2 regions of the Bacillus sp. UNCCL81 genome follow, and region 1 is predicted to be linked to the other one. Evidence: riboswitches for the same ligand, from Rfam matches in the RefSeq annotation. Region 1 holds a riboswitch; the other holds the start of a gene.
The links. Region 1 has a riboswitch for thiamine pyrophosphate ahead of thiC (phosphomethylpyrimidine synthase ThiC). Riboswitches for the same ligand answer to the same signal wherever they lie in the genome.
Positions count from the first base shown of each region.

Region 2: linked by a shared signal. The riboswitch ahead of BM319_RS11815 (ABC transporter substrate-binding protein) and the one ahead of thiC (phosphomethylpyrimidine synthase ThiC) in region 1 are both predicted to bind thiamine pyrophosphate.

Region 1 is NZ_FOMF01000008.1:115,417-123,604, forward strand. It holds gene thiC (phosphomethylpyrimidine synthase ThiC) at 242-2,020, opposite strand; TPP riboswitch at 2,157-2,272, opposite strand; TPP riboswitch at 2,507-2,616, shown strand; gene BM319_RS17485 (thiamine phosphate synthase) at 2,704-3,318, shown strand; gene thiO (glycine oxidase ThiO) at 3,302-4,393, shown strand; gene thiS (sulfur carrier protein ThiS) at 4,420-4,623, shown strand; gene BM319_RS17500 (thiazole synthase) at 4,626-5,393, shown strand; gene BM319_RS17505 (ThiF family adenylyltransferase) at 5,390-6,397, shown strand; gene BM319_RS17510 (DUF8832 domain-containing protein) at 6,634-7,440, opposite strand; gene BM319_RS17515 (cation transporter) at 7,521-7,721, opposite strand; gene BM319_RS17520 (heavy metal translocating P-type ATPase) at 7,735-8,188, opposite strand, start outside.
Region 2 is NZ_FOMF01000004.1:488,528-496,715, forward strand. It holds gene BM319_RS11790 (helix-turn-helix domain-containing protein) at 1-35, shown strand, start outside; gene BM319_RS11795 (TatD family hydrolase) at 863-1,630, opposite strand; gene BM319_RS11800 (ABC transporter ATP-binding protein) at 1,635-2,366, opposite strand; gene BM319_RS11805 (ABC transporter permease) at 2,363-3,130, opposite strand; gene BM319_RS11810 (thiamine-binding protein) at 3,130-3,420, opposite strand; gene BM319_RS11815 (ABC transporter substrate-binding protein) at 3,433-4,425, opposite strand; TPP riboswitch at 4,514-4,623, opposite strand; gene racE (glutamate racemase) at 4,856-5,647, shown strand; gene BM319_RS11825 (RrF2 family transcriptional regulator) at 5,745-6,188, opposite strand; gene hmpA (NO-inducible flavohemoprotein) at 6,375-7,619, shown strand; gene BM319_RS11835 (GNAT family N-acetyltransferase) at 7,917-8,188, opposite strand, start outside.

The sequences.
Region 1 (8,188 bases):
AGTAAAAAAACAAACCTCTTTGTTTTGAGGTTTGTTTTTTCATTGTTAATTCCTATTACCAGCTTAAACTTTCAATTAAATTGCATTTAAGGCATTCTTGTATCGTATCTTTCTTCTGGAAATCGTGTACACAGTTTTTTTGAATTGTGCTCAGTTCAATTTTCAACTGATTCATATTTCTTTCCAAATTCTTTATTTCTTTTATGATTTCTTCTACCCTATTCATATAAGGCTCACACCCTTATTGATAGATTTCTCCGCCTTGTTTTCTAAATTCAAGTGCTTTTTCTTGCATTCCTTCTTCAATGATTGAATCATTCTGAAGTTCTTCTTGTTTTACTATATCTCGAATATCTTGAGAGATTCTCATACTACAGAATTTTGGACCACACATTGAACAAAAATGCGCTGTTTTAGCTCCTTCAGCAGGTAATGTTTCGTCGTGATATTCAATTGCTCTTTCCGGATCAAGTGAAAGATTAAACTGATCACGCCATCTAAATTCAAATCTTGCTTTTGAAAGTGCATCATCTCTTTTTTGTGCACCAGGGTGGCCTTTTGCTAAGTCAGCTGCATGCGCTGCTATTTTGTATGTAATAACACCTACTCTTACATCTTCTTTATTTGGAAGACCTAAATGCTCTTTCGGAGTTACATAACAAAGCATTGCAGTACCAAACCAACCAATCATTGCTGCACCGATCGCTGATGTAATGTGATCGTATCCAGGCGCAATATCAGTCGTTAACGGTCCTAATGTATAAAATGGCGCTTCCTGACAAATTTCTAATTGTTTATCCATATTCTCTTTAATTAAGTGCATTGGTACATGTCCCGGTCCTTCAATCATAACTTGAACATCGTGTTTCCATGCAATTTTCGTTAACTCACCTAGAGTTTCTAACTCAGCAAACTGTGCTTCGTCATTTGCATCGGCGATTGAACCTGGTCTCAGTCCATCTCCTAAAGAGAATGTTACGTCATAACGCTTCATAATTTCACAAATTTCTTCAAAATGAGTATATAAAAAATTCTCTTTATGATGAGCTAAACACCACTGAGCCAAAATAGAGCCACCACGAGATACAATTCCTGTCACTCGTTTTGCCGTTAATGGGATATAACGTAATAATACACCCGCGTGAATTGTAAAATAGTCTACCCCTTGTTCCGCTTGCTCAATTAGAGTATCTCGAAACACTTCCCAGCTTAAGTCTTCCGCAATTCCATTAACCTTTTCAAGCGCCTGATAAATCGGAACTGTCCCTACTGGTACTGGAGAATTTCGGATAATCCATTCACGTGTTGTATGAATATTCTTACCAGTTGAAAGATCCATCATCGTATCCGCACCCCAGCGAGTAGCCCATGTCATTTTTTCTACTTCTTCTTCGATTGAAGAGGTAACCGCTGAATTACCTATATTGGCGTTTATTTTTACATGAAAATTACGACCGATGATCATTGGCTCACTTTCAGGGTGATTAATATTCGATGGAATGACAGCCCTTCCTTTTGCAACTTCATCGCGAACAAATTCAGCTGAAACATTCTCTCGAATCGCAATAAATTCCATTTCAGGTGTAATAATCCCTTTACGAGCATAATGCATTTGAGTAATATTTCCATTATCTTTTGCACGTAACGGTTTTCTTTTTAACCCTTTAAATACCTCAACATTATGTTGATCTGACTCTTTTCTATATCCATTATCTTCAGGCTTAATTTCACGCCCTTCATACTCTTCAACATCATTTCGTTCGATTACCCAGTTTTGTCTAATCGCCTTAAGTCCCATTCGAATATCAACTGAGCTAGCTGAATCTGTGTAAGGTCCGCTAGTGTCGTATACTCTAACTGGAGCATTTTCTTCTTCGCCAAAAGTGCCAGTTGTTGGACTTAATTGAATCTCACGCATTGGCACCTTAATGTCAGGTCTAGATCCTTCAACATACACCTTCTTACTCCCTGAAAAACTAGACATGATGGAAAAATTCATTTCATTTACAGAATTGTTCATTTGATTTCATTCCCCTTTTTAATTAGTTTAAAAAGGACGAAATCCAATCCATTTAAAGCATGAAAAAAGCCGGAATCTTATATTTAAGACCCGGCTAAATGTTAGTAAAACTACATTAACAATTATGTAATCATTAATGAGAAATTTCTAACTTCCCCACGCTGGTATGAACCAGATCAGGTCCTGAGGGTTAAGAAACTAAGATCGCGTTTCTCTCTCAGCCCAACTAATTGGACACCCCTAGTCAATCTATTAACTTGTTCCACCTAAATATAAACCCACAAATTTAAAATGTAAATGATTTTATTTCCCTAAATTTTTACAGAAATTCCAAATTAAAAAAATTATTAGTTTTTTTATCACCCTAAAAACACTGATTTCACTATACTTCAAGCCCAATTTCTGGTAATAAATTGGACTAGTAAAAATAAATTTAGTATTGAATATTATTTTTTATATGCTATGCTAAGATTAATTTTCATACATATTCATCACTAGGGGATCCCTTGATAAGGGCTGAGAATAAAGTAGTTACTTTTAAACCCTCAAAACCTGAACAGGCTAGTACCTGCGTAGGAAAGTGGCGCATTTTATACTTTTTTCGCGTGCAATGTAACCACTTTCTTTTTTTAGGGAAGTGGTTTTTTTGTTGAAAAAATTTTGATAATGAAAGTGGCTGGGACATGGAACTTATTGCAATTACAGATGATCAGCACACAGTGGAAGTACTTGCTACAAAAATAATTCAAATAATCGATGCAGTTGATTATGTACATATTCGCGAAAAATCGAAAAAGGCAATCGAGCTAATATCACTCTTAAATCTACTAAAAATGAACAAAGTAGATATGAAAAAAATTGTTTTAAATGATCGATTAGATATAGCTATTTTCTCTAACCTAACAAATATTCACTTGCCAGGACATGGTCTTCCACTTGTTGATGTAAAAGAATATTTTCCTAATTTACGAGTAGGAAAATCAGTTCACACACTTACTGAAGCAATACAGGCAGAAAATGATCAAGCTGACTATATTATGTACGGTCATTGTTTTGAAACAGAGTGTAAAAATGGATTAACACCTAATGGAATTGAACTAATTCCAGAAATGAAAAAAACGTTAACCATACCAATCTATGCGGTCGGAGGAATATTACCTGAACATATACAAGTTCTAAAAAGGAACGACATTGACGGTATTGCTGTAATGTCTGGTATATTTTCTGCCCGAAATCCCCTAGAAGCTGCGTTGCAATATTTTGAAAGGTGTAAATTTACTTATGAACAAGAAATTTGATGTTGTCGTAATTGGTGGTGGAATAATAGGTTGTTCCATTGCTTATTATCTGGCCAAAGAAAACATTAATGTCGCAGTTCTTGAAGGACAGCAAGTTGGGCAGAAAACAACTAAGGCAGCTGCTGGAATGCTTGGTGCCCATTCCGAGTGGGATCACTCTGAGTCATTTTTTACTTTTGCTAGAAACAGTCAATTAACTTATTTTCACCTTCAAGAAGAATTAAAGGAATTATGTGGAATTGATATTGAACTTAAAAAAGGTGGCATTTTCAAACTAGCTTATACAGATTTAGAAAAAAAACAATTAACTCCCCTACTCACTCAAACTTCGGCACGTTGGTATAACGAGGAAGAGTTAAAAGAACAGATACCTGGCATTTATCCAAACATAATTGGAGCAGCTTATATTGAAGACGATGTGAATGTATTGCCTGTTTCTGTCTGTAACGCATTTTGCAAAGGTGCTCAAATTTTAGGTGCATCTATTTTTGAATATACACATGTATTTCAGATTCAAAAAAATGATTCACATTATTTAATTAAAACAACAAATGGCAATTTTGAAGCAAAAACCATTGTAGTTGCAAGTGGAGTCTGGAGTAATTCATTGTTTGGACAGCTTGGATTACATCACGAAATTATTCCCGTTAAAGGTGAATGCATCTCGGTTAGAAGTGAAAAGGTTGCATTAAAACATACTCTTTTCCATGAACAAAAATATATTGTTCCAAGGAATGACGGTCGCCTTGTCATCGGAGCTACTATGGTAGACAACGAATGGAATGAGAACCCTAGCTTAGGGGGGATTGAGTCATTAATACAAAGCGCTAAAAAAATGCTTCCTGACATTGAAGACATGAAAATTGATTCATTTTGGGCAGGATTACGTCCGCGAACTCTCGATTATAATCCCTTTATTGGAACTCATCCAGAAGAAGATCAAATCTTATTTGCTACTGGCCATTTTCGAAATGGAATATTGCTTGCACCTGCAACTGGAAAGTTAATTCGAGATTTGATTCTTAAGCGGAAAGTCAATCGTAATTGGATCGAAGCATTTAAAATCAATCGTTAATTTTAACTCTTTGGAGGTGTATGCATTTGGAAATAAGATTAAATGGAAAGAATATCGATATTTCGAGCAATACCTATACAATTCAGGATCTGCTTAATAAATATCAATTAGAAAACCGAATTGTTATTGTCGAGGTTAATAAAGAAATTATTTATAAGGAACAGTATTCATTAACTCATCTCTCTAACGGAGATTCTGTAGAATTAATACATTTTGTAGGTGGTGGCTAATCATGTTAAAAGTAGGAAATCATACGTTTCATTCAAGATTATTATTAGGAACAGGAAAATACCCTTCATTTGAAGTCCAGAAAGAAGCTGTTGAAGTATCGGAAGCCGAGATACTAACTTTTGCTGTTAGAAGAATGAATATTTTTGAGGAATCTCAACCAAATTTTCTTGAACAATTAGATCTAACGAAATATAAATTATTGCCAAATACAGCTGGTGCAAAAACTGCTGAAGAGGCAGTTAGAATTGCAAGATTGGCAAAAGCGTCAGGCTTATGCGATATGATCAAGGTAGAAGTAATTGGGTGTGATAAATCATTATTACCTGATCCAATCGAAACATTGAAGGCATCAGAAATGTTATTAAACGAAGGATTTATTGTATTACCTTATACTTCCGATGATGTTGTGCTTGCAAGAAGACTAGAAGAACTTGGTGTCCATGCGATTATGCCAGGTGCATCTCCAATCGGTTCCGGAAAAGGAATTATTAATCCATTAAATCTTAGATTTATCATCGAGCAATCCAATGTACCTGTTATAGTAGATGCCGGAATCGGATCTCCAAAAGATGCAGCTTTTGCAATGGAGCTAGGTGCTGATGGAGTCCTTTTAAATACTGCGGTCTCTAACGCAAAAGATCCTGTAAAAATGGCAGTTGCGATGAAACTTGCTATTGAAGCAGGAAGACTTGGTTATGAGGCAGGAAGAATTGAAGAAAAAAATTATGGTGAAGCTAGTAGCCCAATCACAGGGTTGGTGAATTCTTGACAAACCGTTATGCAAAACAAGAATTATTTTTAGGAAGAGATCGTCAATCACACTTACAAAAAGCCAGTGCTATTATTATTGGTGTTGGTGCACTAGGCTCATCAATAGCAGAAATGCTTGTAAGAGCGGGAATTGGAAAGATAACAATTGTTGACCGTGATTACGTTGAATGGACTAATTTACAAAGGCAATCTCTTTATACGGAAGAAGATGCTAAAAATAAACTCCCTAAAGTAATTGCGGCTAAAAATCGACTTCAACAAATTAATAGTGAAGTAGCGATAACTAGTTTAATAAAAGATATTACTAGTCTTAATATTGAAGAGTTGATTAAAGGTCAAACAATCATACTAGATGCAACAGATAATTTTGAAACTAGAATGGTAGTAAATGATGCAGCAATTAAACATGGCATTCCTTTTATTTTTGGTGCGTGTGTTGGAAGCTATGGCCTCTCGTTTCCAATTATTCCAGGAAAAACTCCATGCCTTAACTGTTTATTAAATCATATACCAACTTTAAATATGACTTGTGATACAGTAGGCGTTATTAGTCCAATTGTGCAAATGATTGCTGCCTACCAAGTAACCTATGCCATGCAATATCTTACTAACTATGAACTCTTACCAATCTTACAATCGATTGATGTTTGGAAGCATGAAAAGTCTGATATAAACATCGAAAAATTAAAAAATAAAAACTGTCCAACATGTGGTCCTATAAGAAGTTATCCATTTTTAAAAGATGATGACCATATGAAGTCATATGTCTTATGTGGAAGAGATGCAGTTCAATTAAGAGTATCATCTCCTAAAATTCCAACACTAACTAACCTTTCTGATAGATTACAAGGGATAGTAAATGATTTGATTGTAAATCCTTATTTATTGTCATGTACTTATGAAGAACATCGCATTGTTTTATTTAAAGACGGTCGAGCGATTATTCACGGTACAAAGGAACCATCTGTTGCTAAGGAACTCTATCGGAAAGTTTTAGGTTGAAAAAGAAACCCTTTCAAAGACTACTAATTTACTAGTTTTTGAAAGGGCTAATTATATAAAATCTCTATAAATTAATTAGACTCAAACTAAATACTTATCACTTAACGATGCTAGCAAGACTGATGGTTTAAATAAAACCAATAGTCGACCAGCAGATATTAAGCCGAATATTTTATAAAGCGATTAAATAAAAAAGCAGGAAGACTTTAAAAGTTTCCTGCTTTTTTCTGTTTAATTTATGGTACGTCTACTATAAATGGTACGATAAACACATTTCCATTTTGCTTAAACTGTCCCCATATTTTATATAATCCCTTTTTTGGAAAACTCGTCATGAATTCCGCAACAGGTCCGCTTGATTTTTCATTCATAGGGTGCACATGTAAATATGTATTAGTGTCGCCACTAATCGCAACTACATGACCAACTGCACCTAAATAAGGCTGTAAATCATTAATCTCTTTTTTTGTTTTAGCATCTTTGATCGTATATGTCATTTTAACTTCTTGATCTGTCGTTAATTTATCAAATTTTAATGTAATTTCTTTTCCATCGATTACTTTTGTTAATACTTTATCTGGTATTAGTGATACTGGTCCTGCTGGTTGCCCCGTTACCTTTACTAATTTGGATTTTACATTTTTATCTGAGCCCTTAGGGATAAAATCAGTAAATAACTTATACTCACCCCCATTTGGAAAGTTCGGTATTACTGTAAATAATCCTTTACCTTTATATTGTGGATGCAAATGGTCAAAAAAAGATAAATCCTTACTTACAATGATCAGGTGCATTAATTTTTCATGTTCAAGTTCAAACTGATCAACTGGTTTACCTTTTAAACTATTAACCTGTATGTTTAAATCTACTTTATTATTACTCTCTGGAGTACCATTAAATGAAAAGCTCACTTGAGTAGTATCTTTTTTTTCTTTTGTTTCATGATTCATATTTTGATGAGTTGATCCTACGTGTGTCTTACTTTCACAACCACTTAAACCTATAACAGTAAAAAAACTAAGTATCAACAATAAGTATTTCATCTAATTCTCTCCCCGATATAGTATTTTTCCCAAATAAAAAGCGAACCTATAGTTCGCCTTTTATTTGTTCGATATCACTTTTAAACGATATCGTAACCTTGATCTTCAATAGCCTCTTTCACTTTCTCAACTGTTTCAGCGTTTGAAGTATTGAAAGTTACTTCTTTATTTTCCAAACTTACGATTATATTATTTGTACCAGACACTCCTTCTACAGCTTTCATAACTGCAGCTTTGCAGTGTCCACATGTCATACCTTCTACTTTTAAAATTGTTTCCATTTTCTAAATCCTCCTAAATTTTTATGCGTTTTAATCGTAATGCATTTATGACAACCGATACAGAGCTAAATGCCATGGCAGCACCTGCAATCCAAGGCTGCAACAGCCCTAAAGCTGCAATCGGTATACCTAAACTGTTATAAAATAGCGCCCAAAATAAATTTTGGCGAATATTATTCATTGTTTTCTTACTTAAGCTAATAGCTTTCGGAATATGTGATAAGTCGCCACCTACTAGCGTAACATCCGCTGTTTCAATCGCTACATCTGCACCAGTACCAATTGCCATCCCAATATCAGCTTTCGCAAGAGCTGGTGCATCATTAATCCCATCTCCAACCATCGCAACAATTTTCCCTTGTTTTTGTAGTTCAGCTACTATATCTGCTTTTTTCTCTGGTAGAACTTCAGCAAATACATTTTCAATCCCAACTTGATCTGCAATCGCTTTTGCTGTGTGTTTATTA
Region 2 (8,188 bases), on a different contig from region 1:
TTGAGCTTCTTCGTATGGGAGAGCTTGAACTGTAGTTCTTTTGTAGGAACACTTCTACAAACCAACATACTGCCGGCATTCTAATCGAAATGCCGGTTTTGGTATTTACATTGAAACTAAAGTTTTACATTTCTCTATTTATTGCTTGTAAGGAATCTGTTTATCTAAATTGAAAGTTTTACTTTATATCCTACTTATAGTAGATAAAAAGCCTATCTGTAAATTTGGATAGATGCTCTGCTATAGGGGGATATTATTTTAGCTCTTTTTACCTATCTAAAACTAAAATAAAAAAATCGTTTCCTGTTGGAAAACGATTTAGCTGTTGAAAAACATCCTTGTCAATTAAATTACCAAATCTTCGTAAAGGAGTAGAGTGATGTTGATTTCCACTACAGGATGCTCGCTTTCCATGGGGCGAGATTCTTTAGCCTCCTCGGCAAGCCTGCGGGGTCTCAGCCTTCCCGCTAATACCATAGGAGTCGAGCATCCCTCCGTTCCAATCAACTTATTCATCAAAAAAAGTCTGCAATAAATTCTAATCAAGTAGCCTTTACTTAGAGTAATCTAACAGTTGTTTATAAATCAGCTTGTAGGTCAATTGAGTTTGAACCTCAAATTATAAACCTATCATTTAAAACGATAAATCTAAATTTTTCTCTTAGTTCCAATTACTATAGTTTGTTTGAATTGTATATCAAAATTATTGAAACATTTTAACAGTTAAAATCGTTAATAAATATAAAAAAATGTATTTTAACGTCGATAATGTTTCATCTAATTTCGTTTTCCCTATAGAGCGTTTTGTATTTCAACACTTTGAAAAAAAAATCGTTTCCTGTTGGAAAACGATTTTCTTATTTTATATACTATAAAATTTCTTAGTATTTTCATATAAAGTTTTATATGCACTTGATAGATTTATGTCTTTTAACTCAGCTATCTTTGCAACCGATTGATGCATAAATTTAGGATGTGTCCACTCATTTTCAAAAGGCCCTTCAAATGGCCAAGGACCATCTGTTTCGATCATCATTAATTCTAAAGGATACTTTTTCACTAAGTCTTGAATCTCATTTTCATAGAGTACATCAGGTGTAATTGAGATAAAATACTCATTTTTCATCATCCGGTTAATTGTACGTTCGTCTCCTTTAAACCAATGAAAATGGACTTTTTTAATAAAATATTTTTCTAATAGATTACATACTGTTTCGGCGTCCTCATACACTGCGTGTAATATGATCGGTTTATTTAACTCTTTTGCAAGTGAGATAAATTTTTCTAGTAATTGAATATACGGTACGTAATCAAGCTGTTCTTCTAAATTCTTATAATATGGTAATCCAACTTCTCCGATTGCGACCATTTCATCCTGATGGTTCTTAATCCATTCAATTAATTTATCAACCTCTTCATCAGAAGGGATTTGTTGTTCAGGATGAAATCCGAATGCTGGATATACACTATTATTTTGATTTTTTAACTCTAAATTTTTCTTACTAGATTTTAAATCCATCGATACCGAAATGAGCGCCTCGATTTCGTGTCTTTCTAAATTAGTTACTATTTCTTCTCTTTGACTAGTATCATAAGAATCTAAATGAATATGAGCATCTATCATTTTCATCGTTTTACTCCTTCTCTAAAGCCAAATAGATTTTTCTTTTATACTCCGTAAATTCATCACTTAATAATAATTCTTTTTTACGTGGTCTTGGAAACGGCACGACAATTTCTTCTTTTATTTTGGCGGGTTTGTCAGAAAATATATATATTCGATCAGACATTAACAACGCTTCATCAATATTATGCGTTACTAATAAAATTGATCGTCGTTGCTCCTCCCAAATTGATAAAAGCCATTGTTGCATATCAAGTCTAGTGAACTCATCTAAAGCTGAAAACGGCTCATCCATACACATGAACGACTGCGGTGCTAGTAGAGACCTTAAAAATGAAACTCTTTGTTTCATACCACCAGATAATTCATGAGGGTAAGCATTTTCATAGTTTTCTAAACCAGTTCTTTTAAGCCAGTCTCTTGCCAATTTTTCATCGGGTTTATGTTTCAATTCTTGTGATAAAACAATATTTTTTAATACTGTTCTCCATGGTAGTAAAGAATGATCCTGAGGCATAAAACTAACATGACCAAGTTCTCCATTTATTATCGATCCATTTAACTTTACTTCTCCAGAATCTGCTTTTACTAAACCACCTATAAGGTGGAACAACGTACTTTTCCCACTACCAGATGGACCTAGAATCGATACAAATTCACCCTCGTTTACATAAAGGGATATATTATCTAATACTTTATAACCGCTATAACTCTTTGATAATTGTTCCACTTGTAATGTCATTTTCGTTTCTCCCCTTTAACTTTCCATTTAACAGTAAACCGTTCAATTACAACTATTAGGAAGAAGAAAAGCATACTTAAAAACATAATGATAAAAATTGAAACAAATACTCGATCTGTTCTAAATGAAGATGAAGCTAATGTCATATACACCCCAATTCCAGATTTCGCTCCTAGCCATTCAGAGATAACTGCCCCCATAACACTATAAGTCGCTGAAATTTTTAAGCCAGAAAAAATGGAAGGTAGAGAAAAAGGCAATTCAACTTTCCAAAAAATTTGTGATTTGGATGCTCCCGCCATTTTCATATAATTAATTAATTCACTTGGTGTTTGTCGAAAACCATCCAAAGCTGAAACTGTAACTGGGAAAAAACAAACAAGAGAAATAATGATTAATTTAGGTAATACACCAAATCCAAACCAAATAATTAAAAGAGGTGCCAATACGATAATTGGTACATTTTGTGAAAGAATTAATAATGGGTAAAAAGCTTCCCTAACACCTGGAATTAAATGCAATAGAAATGCGATTAAAAATCCTAATAAACTACCAATTAAAAAACCAATAATCGTTAATTGAATTGTAGAAGAAATATGAGGAAGTAGTGAATCAGTTGATTTCATTCCTTCTTTAAAGATTTCGATTGGTCCTGGTAATAACCAAGATTCGATTTTCCAAATTTTAATACTTAGCTGCCAACAAATTAAAAAAAGCAGGATGACAACGATCGGTTGCCATCCTTTTATATTTTTAGATTTCATTAACGGTACTTCTCCGTTAACACATCCATTGTAATACCTTGTGGTTGATAAAGAATTTTCATTTGAGTTATTACATTGTGGCAACCTATTTCAATCATTCTTTCATTCATTTTTTGAACAACCATTAATAATTGATTCAAGTCGCCTTCCATAGTTGTTTCCAATGGTTGAACTTGATATTTTACGCCTGATTCATCAATAATTTTAATTGCTTCATCAACTGCTGGAATAACATCCTCAATATTATTCGTTTTCGGTATAATTTGGACACTCATTAAAGTAGTTTGCATTTTTGCTCCTCCTTATTTCGCTGGTAAGAATTCATTCGTAAATGCTTCTTTTGGCTTAAAGTTTCCTTCTAATAATTTATTTTCAGCTAAGAAATCAGCATAGTTTTTCCAAACTGATAACTTTTGCTCACCCCAACGGTCTGCATCATCTTTATATTTAGATGCTAACCATTCTTGGCTTTTTTCCACTAATTTTTTATCTAGATCAGGATTATCCTTTATTAAAATCGAAGCAGCTTCTTTTGGGTTATCAATCGCAAAATTATATCCTTTTGATGCTGCAGCCACAAACGCTTTTACTATTTTAGGGTTTTTACTAATCATTTTTTCGTTCGTTGCTAAAACTGGAGTATAGTAATCTAGCTTTTTACTATAATCAGTTAAATAAATCATGTTTAATTTTTCTCCACGTAGCTCTGCTTCAATCCCTGTCCATCCTTGATAAATCCACGCAAAATCGATATCTCTTTTTACCGCTGTAAAGAAATCAGCATCACCCATATTAACGATATTTAACTTATTAACATTAGCATTTTCTTCTGACATAAGTGATTTTAAAATAGCCTTTTCAACCGGTGAACCCCATCCACCATACGTTTTTCCAACGAAATCTTTTGGAGATTTAATTTCTTTTTTCACTGGTGATGCAAATCCAGAAGTATTATGTTGAATAATTGCTGCAATTGAAACAATCGGTACATTTTGAACCCTTGCTTGCGTAATTGACTCTTGATAAGAAACACCAAAGTCTGCTTTACCTGATGCCACCAATTGGTCTGCACCTGTTTCTCCAGGGCTGATTATATCTACATCAAGTCCTTGTTCCTTAAAGTAACCTTTGTCCTTAGCAACAAATAGCCCAGTATGATTTGTATTTGGCGTCCAGTCTAGTACGACAGTCACCTTTTTTAATTTCTTTGTCTTTTTAGTAGTAGCAGTTTTGTTTTGACCACACCCGGTTAACATTAAACAAATAGCTACTAAAAATACTACTAGTTTTTTCATTATCTATATCTCCTTTTTGTTTTTGGTTTATACAAAAAGAAAACGTCCGGATACTGACCCGGACGTAAATGCGCTGTAAAAAACATATCTAAAAAGAGATACTGTTCCCTACGCTGGCATCACCCAGATCAGGTTCTAAGAGTCAACATCTTAAGGATGCTATCTCAGCCAGCAACACTGGCTCCTCCACATTTTTTCTCATATATAAACTTTTCCTCATTAATATAACAGATAATGATTTAATTTACGAATTATTTTTAACTTGTGTTTAAATGTTTTAATACTCTGTTAATAGGCGTAATAAAACTATGAAATTTTAACATTTTTAAAAAGAGAATGATAAACAAAAATATCATTTCTTATAGTAAAATCTTAAATGAATAAAGAATATACTACATCAACAAATTATTAAGTAAAATGAGGGGATTTTTTGAATAAACCAATCGGAGTCATTGACTCAGGTGTTGGGGGCTTAACAGTTGCCAAACAAATTATAAGACAATTACCTAAAGAGGACATTTTATACTTAGGCGATACTGCAAGATGTCCATACGGATCACGACCATATTCGGAAATCAGAGAATTCACTTGGGAAATGACTAATTTTCTAATGGAAAAGGATATAAAAATGTTAGTCATCGCCTGTAATACAGCAACTTCAGTCGTTTTAAATGAAATGCGAGAAAAACTTCAAATCCCAGTCATTGGAGTTGTCCGCCCAGGTGCTAGAGCAGCAATAAAATTAACCCAAAATGACCAAATCGGTGTCATAGGAACGAATGCTACTATTAATAGTAAAGCATATCATTCTGCACTAAAGCGGATTAATGACAAAGTTATAATTGAAGGTTTGGCATGCCCAGAGTTTGCCGGAATTGTTGAAAATGGAGACTACAATAAACCTGAAATATTTGAGATTGTTAAACATACTCTTTCACCGCTTATTGATTCAAATATTGATACCCTAATACTTGGTTGCACACATTACCCATTATTAAGTCCAATCATCCAAAAAGTGATGGGTCCATCAATCCAACTTATCAGCTCTGGAGATGAAACGGCTTTAGAAGTAAGTGCAATTTTGGATCAACAAAATATATTATCTAACTCTGAAATCACTTCCCATGAATTTTTTACAACTGGGGATCCAACCATTTTTAGTAAAATAGCTTCATCTTTATTCCAGGAACCGATGGAAAACGTAAAGTATATTAAACTATAAAGGTCAATAGACGACATTAAATGAAGAAAACCAACAAAGTAAACCTTTGTTGGTTTTTGTGTTTTTAAATTGCGAACGCTCTTCTATTTCATAAAATTTATTCTTTTTTATTACTTGCAAAATAATCTTTAAGCATTGCATTATTTTTTACAATATCATCTAATGTGTATTGATCTAAAACTTGTAAAAATTGTTCTAATGCATTATTAAATATATGTTTTAAAGAACAAACAGGTGTAATAACACAAGTATTACCGTGTTCAAAACATTCTACAATATTAAAGTCTTCTTCAGTTTTACGAATTATTTCGCCGATATTTATTTCTGTTGGCAATTTAGCTAAACGGATTCCACCGTTTCTGCCACGGATCGTTTCGATGTAACCCATCTTTCCTAAATTATAAATTATTTTCATTAAATGATTTTTAGAAATATCATAAGCTTCAGCGATGTCCTTAATATTAACTAATTTTTCACGTGGCTCAGAGCTTAGAAATATTAGTACACGAAGAGAGTAATCCGAATAAGTTGTTAAACGCATAACTTGTCCTCACTGTTTTATTTAAGATTAATCATAGCATAATTGTGAACTTTTTTTAAACTTTTATGTATTTTTGCGAAAAAATTCACAATAGATGTATTTTACATATTGCTTTAAATAAATCCTAGGTCTAAGATAAAGATGCATTTACAATACTACTTTAAATCGTGATTAGGGGGATTTTTCATGCTATCTCAAAAAACAATTGATATTATTAAGTCAACAGTTCCAGTCTTAGAAGTAAAGGGTACAGAAATCACTAAAGTATTCTATAAAAATTTATTTACTAATCATCCTGAACTATTAAATGTATTTAATCAAACAAACCAACAACAAGGTAGACAACAAACTGCTCTTGCAAACACTGTTTTAGCTGCTGCACAGAACATTGATAAATTAGCAACAATTATTCCTGTTGTAAAACAAATTGCGCAAAAGCACCGCAGTCTTCAAGTTAAACCAGAGCACTATCCAGTCGTAGGGCAACATTTACTAGGGGCAATTAAAGAAGTACTTGGTGATGCTGCAACTGATGAAATACTAGGTGCTTGGGCGGAAGCATATGGAGTTATTGCACAAGTATTTATCGATATCGAAAAAGAAATGTATAAAGAAGCATCTTCTCAAGAAGGCGGTTGGTCTGAATTTAAAGAGTTTAAAGTGATCGAAAAAGTTGAGGAAAGCGATGTAATAACATCATTCTACTTAGCTCCTAAAGATGGTTCTTCAGTTCCTACTTTCTTACCTGGTCAATATATTACTGTTCGTTCACAAATTCCTGGTGAAGAATATTTATCAAACAGACAATATAGTTTATCTGATGCACCAGGTAAAAATTACTTTAGAATTTCAGTAAAAAGAGAAGCTGAAGAAAACCAACCACTTGGGAAATTCTCAAACTACCTGCACAATCAAGTAAAAGTTGGTGATACATTAGAAATTACTGCTCCAGCAGGTGAATTTACTTTAAATACTGAAATTGATTCAGATGTTGTTTTCTTAAGTGGTGGTGTTGGAATTACACCATTAATTAGCATGGCTAAATCAATTGCAAGCAATCAACCAAAACGTCAAGTCAGCTTCATAAGCGCTTCAAGAAATGGTAAATTACAAGCATTTGAAAATGAACTAAACCAATTAAAAGAGCAATTAACAAATTACAATTTATCATTTGTTTATGAAAATCCATCTGAGGAAGATGTTCAAAATAACAACTTTAAAAAGCAAGGTTATATTGATGCAGAATGGTTAAATAACAATGTTAAATCAGACAATGCAGATTATTACGTATGTGGACCAGTTCCATTTTTAAAAGCTATTATAACAAGTTTGAAAGAATTGGGTATTAATGATACACAAATTCATTATGAATTCTTCGGACCAGCAATGAGTTTAGATACTGAACCTAAAAGCCCTGTACATCAAGGCTAATACTTAAAAAAGATGCTCAATTTAGAGCATCTTTTTTCATTTCTGTTCTAATAATACAGCCACTTTTTTTAAAATTGTTGGTATTGTAAAGCTACCAAAAATTGCGATTAGGTCACTTGAGTAGTATTTTTTTAGAGTGCCATATACTAAGCTACTTATCATAAGATCGTACAAAAAGAATCGACCAAATTCTCGTTTAGTTATGACCATAAAGATGATAGTTGGATTTCTTGTTGTTAGAATAAGCCCACCTTCTTCTAGAAAAATTGATCATTCTAATAAATGAAAATCGCTAATTTATTTTTTATCAAATATCCAATAATATTTTTCAATTTCTTCTTTTACTTTTATCATGCCAATTTTCTCTAAAACTTTAATAGAGGCATGATTATAAATGGAACAAATAGCAGTTATTCTTGTAACATGATTTTGCTTTAATCCCCACTCACAAAAAGCCCTACCCATTTCAGTTGCATAGCCCTTACCTTGATAACTAGGTGCAATACTATAACCTATTTCCATAATACCAGTTTCGTCAGGGCCACCTTTAAATCCCATGTCCCCAATAA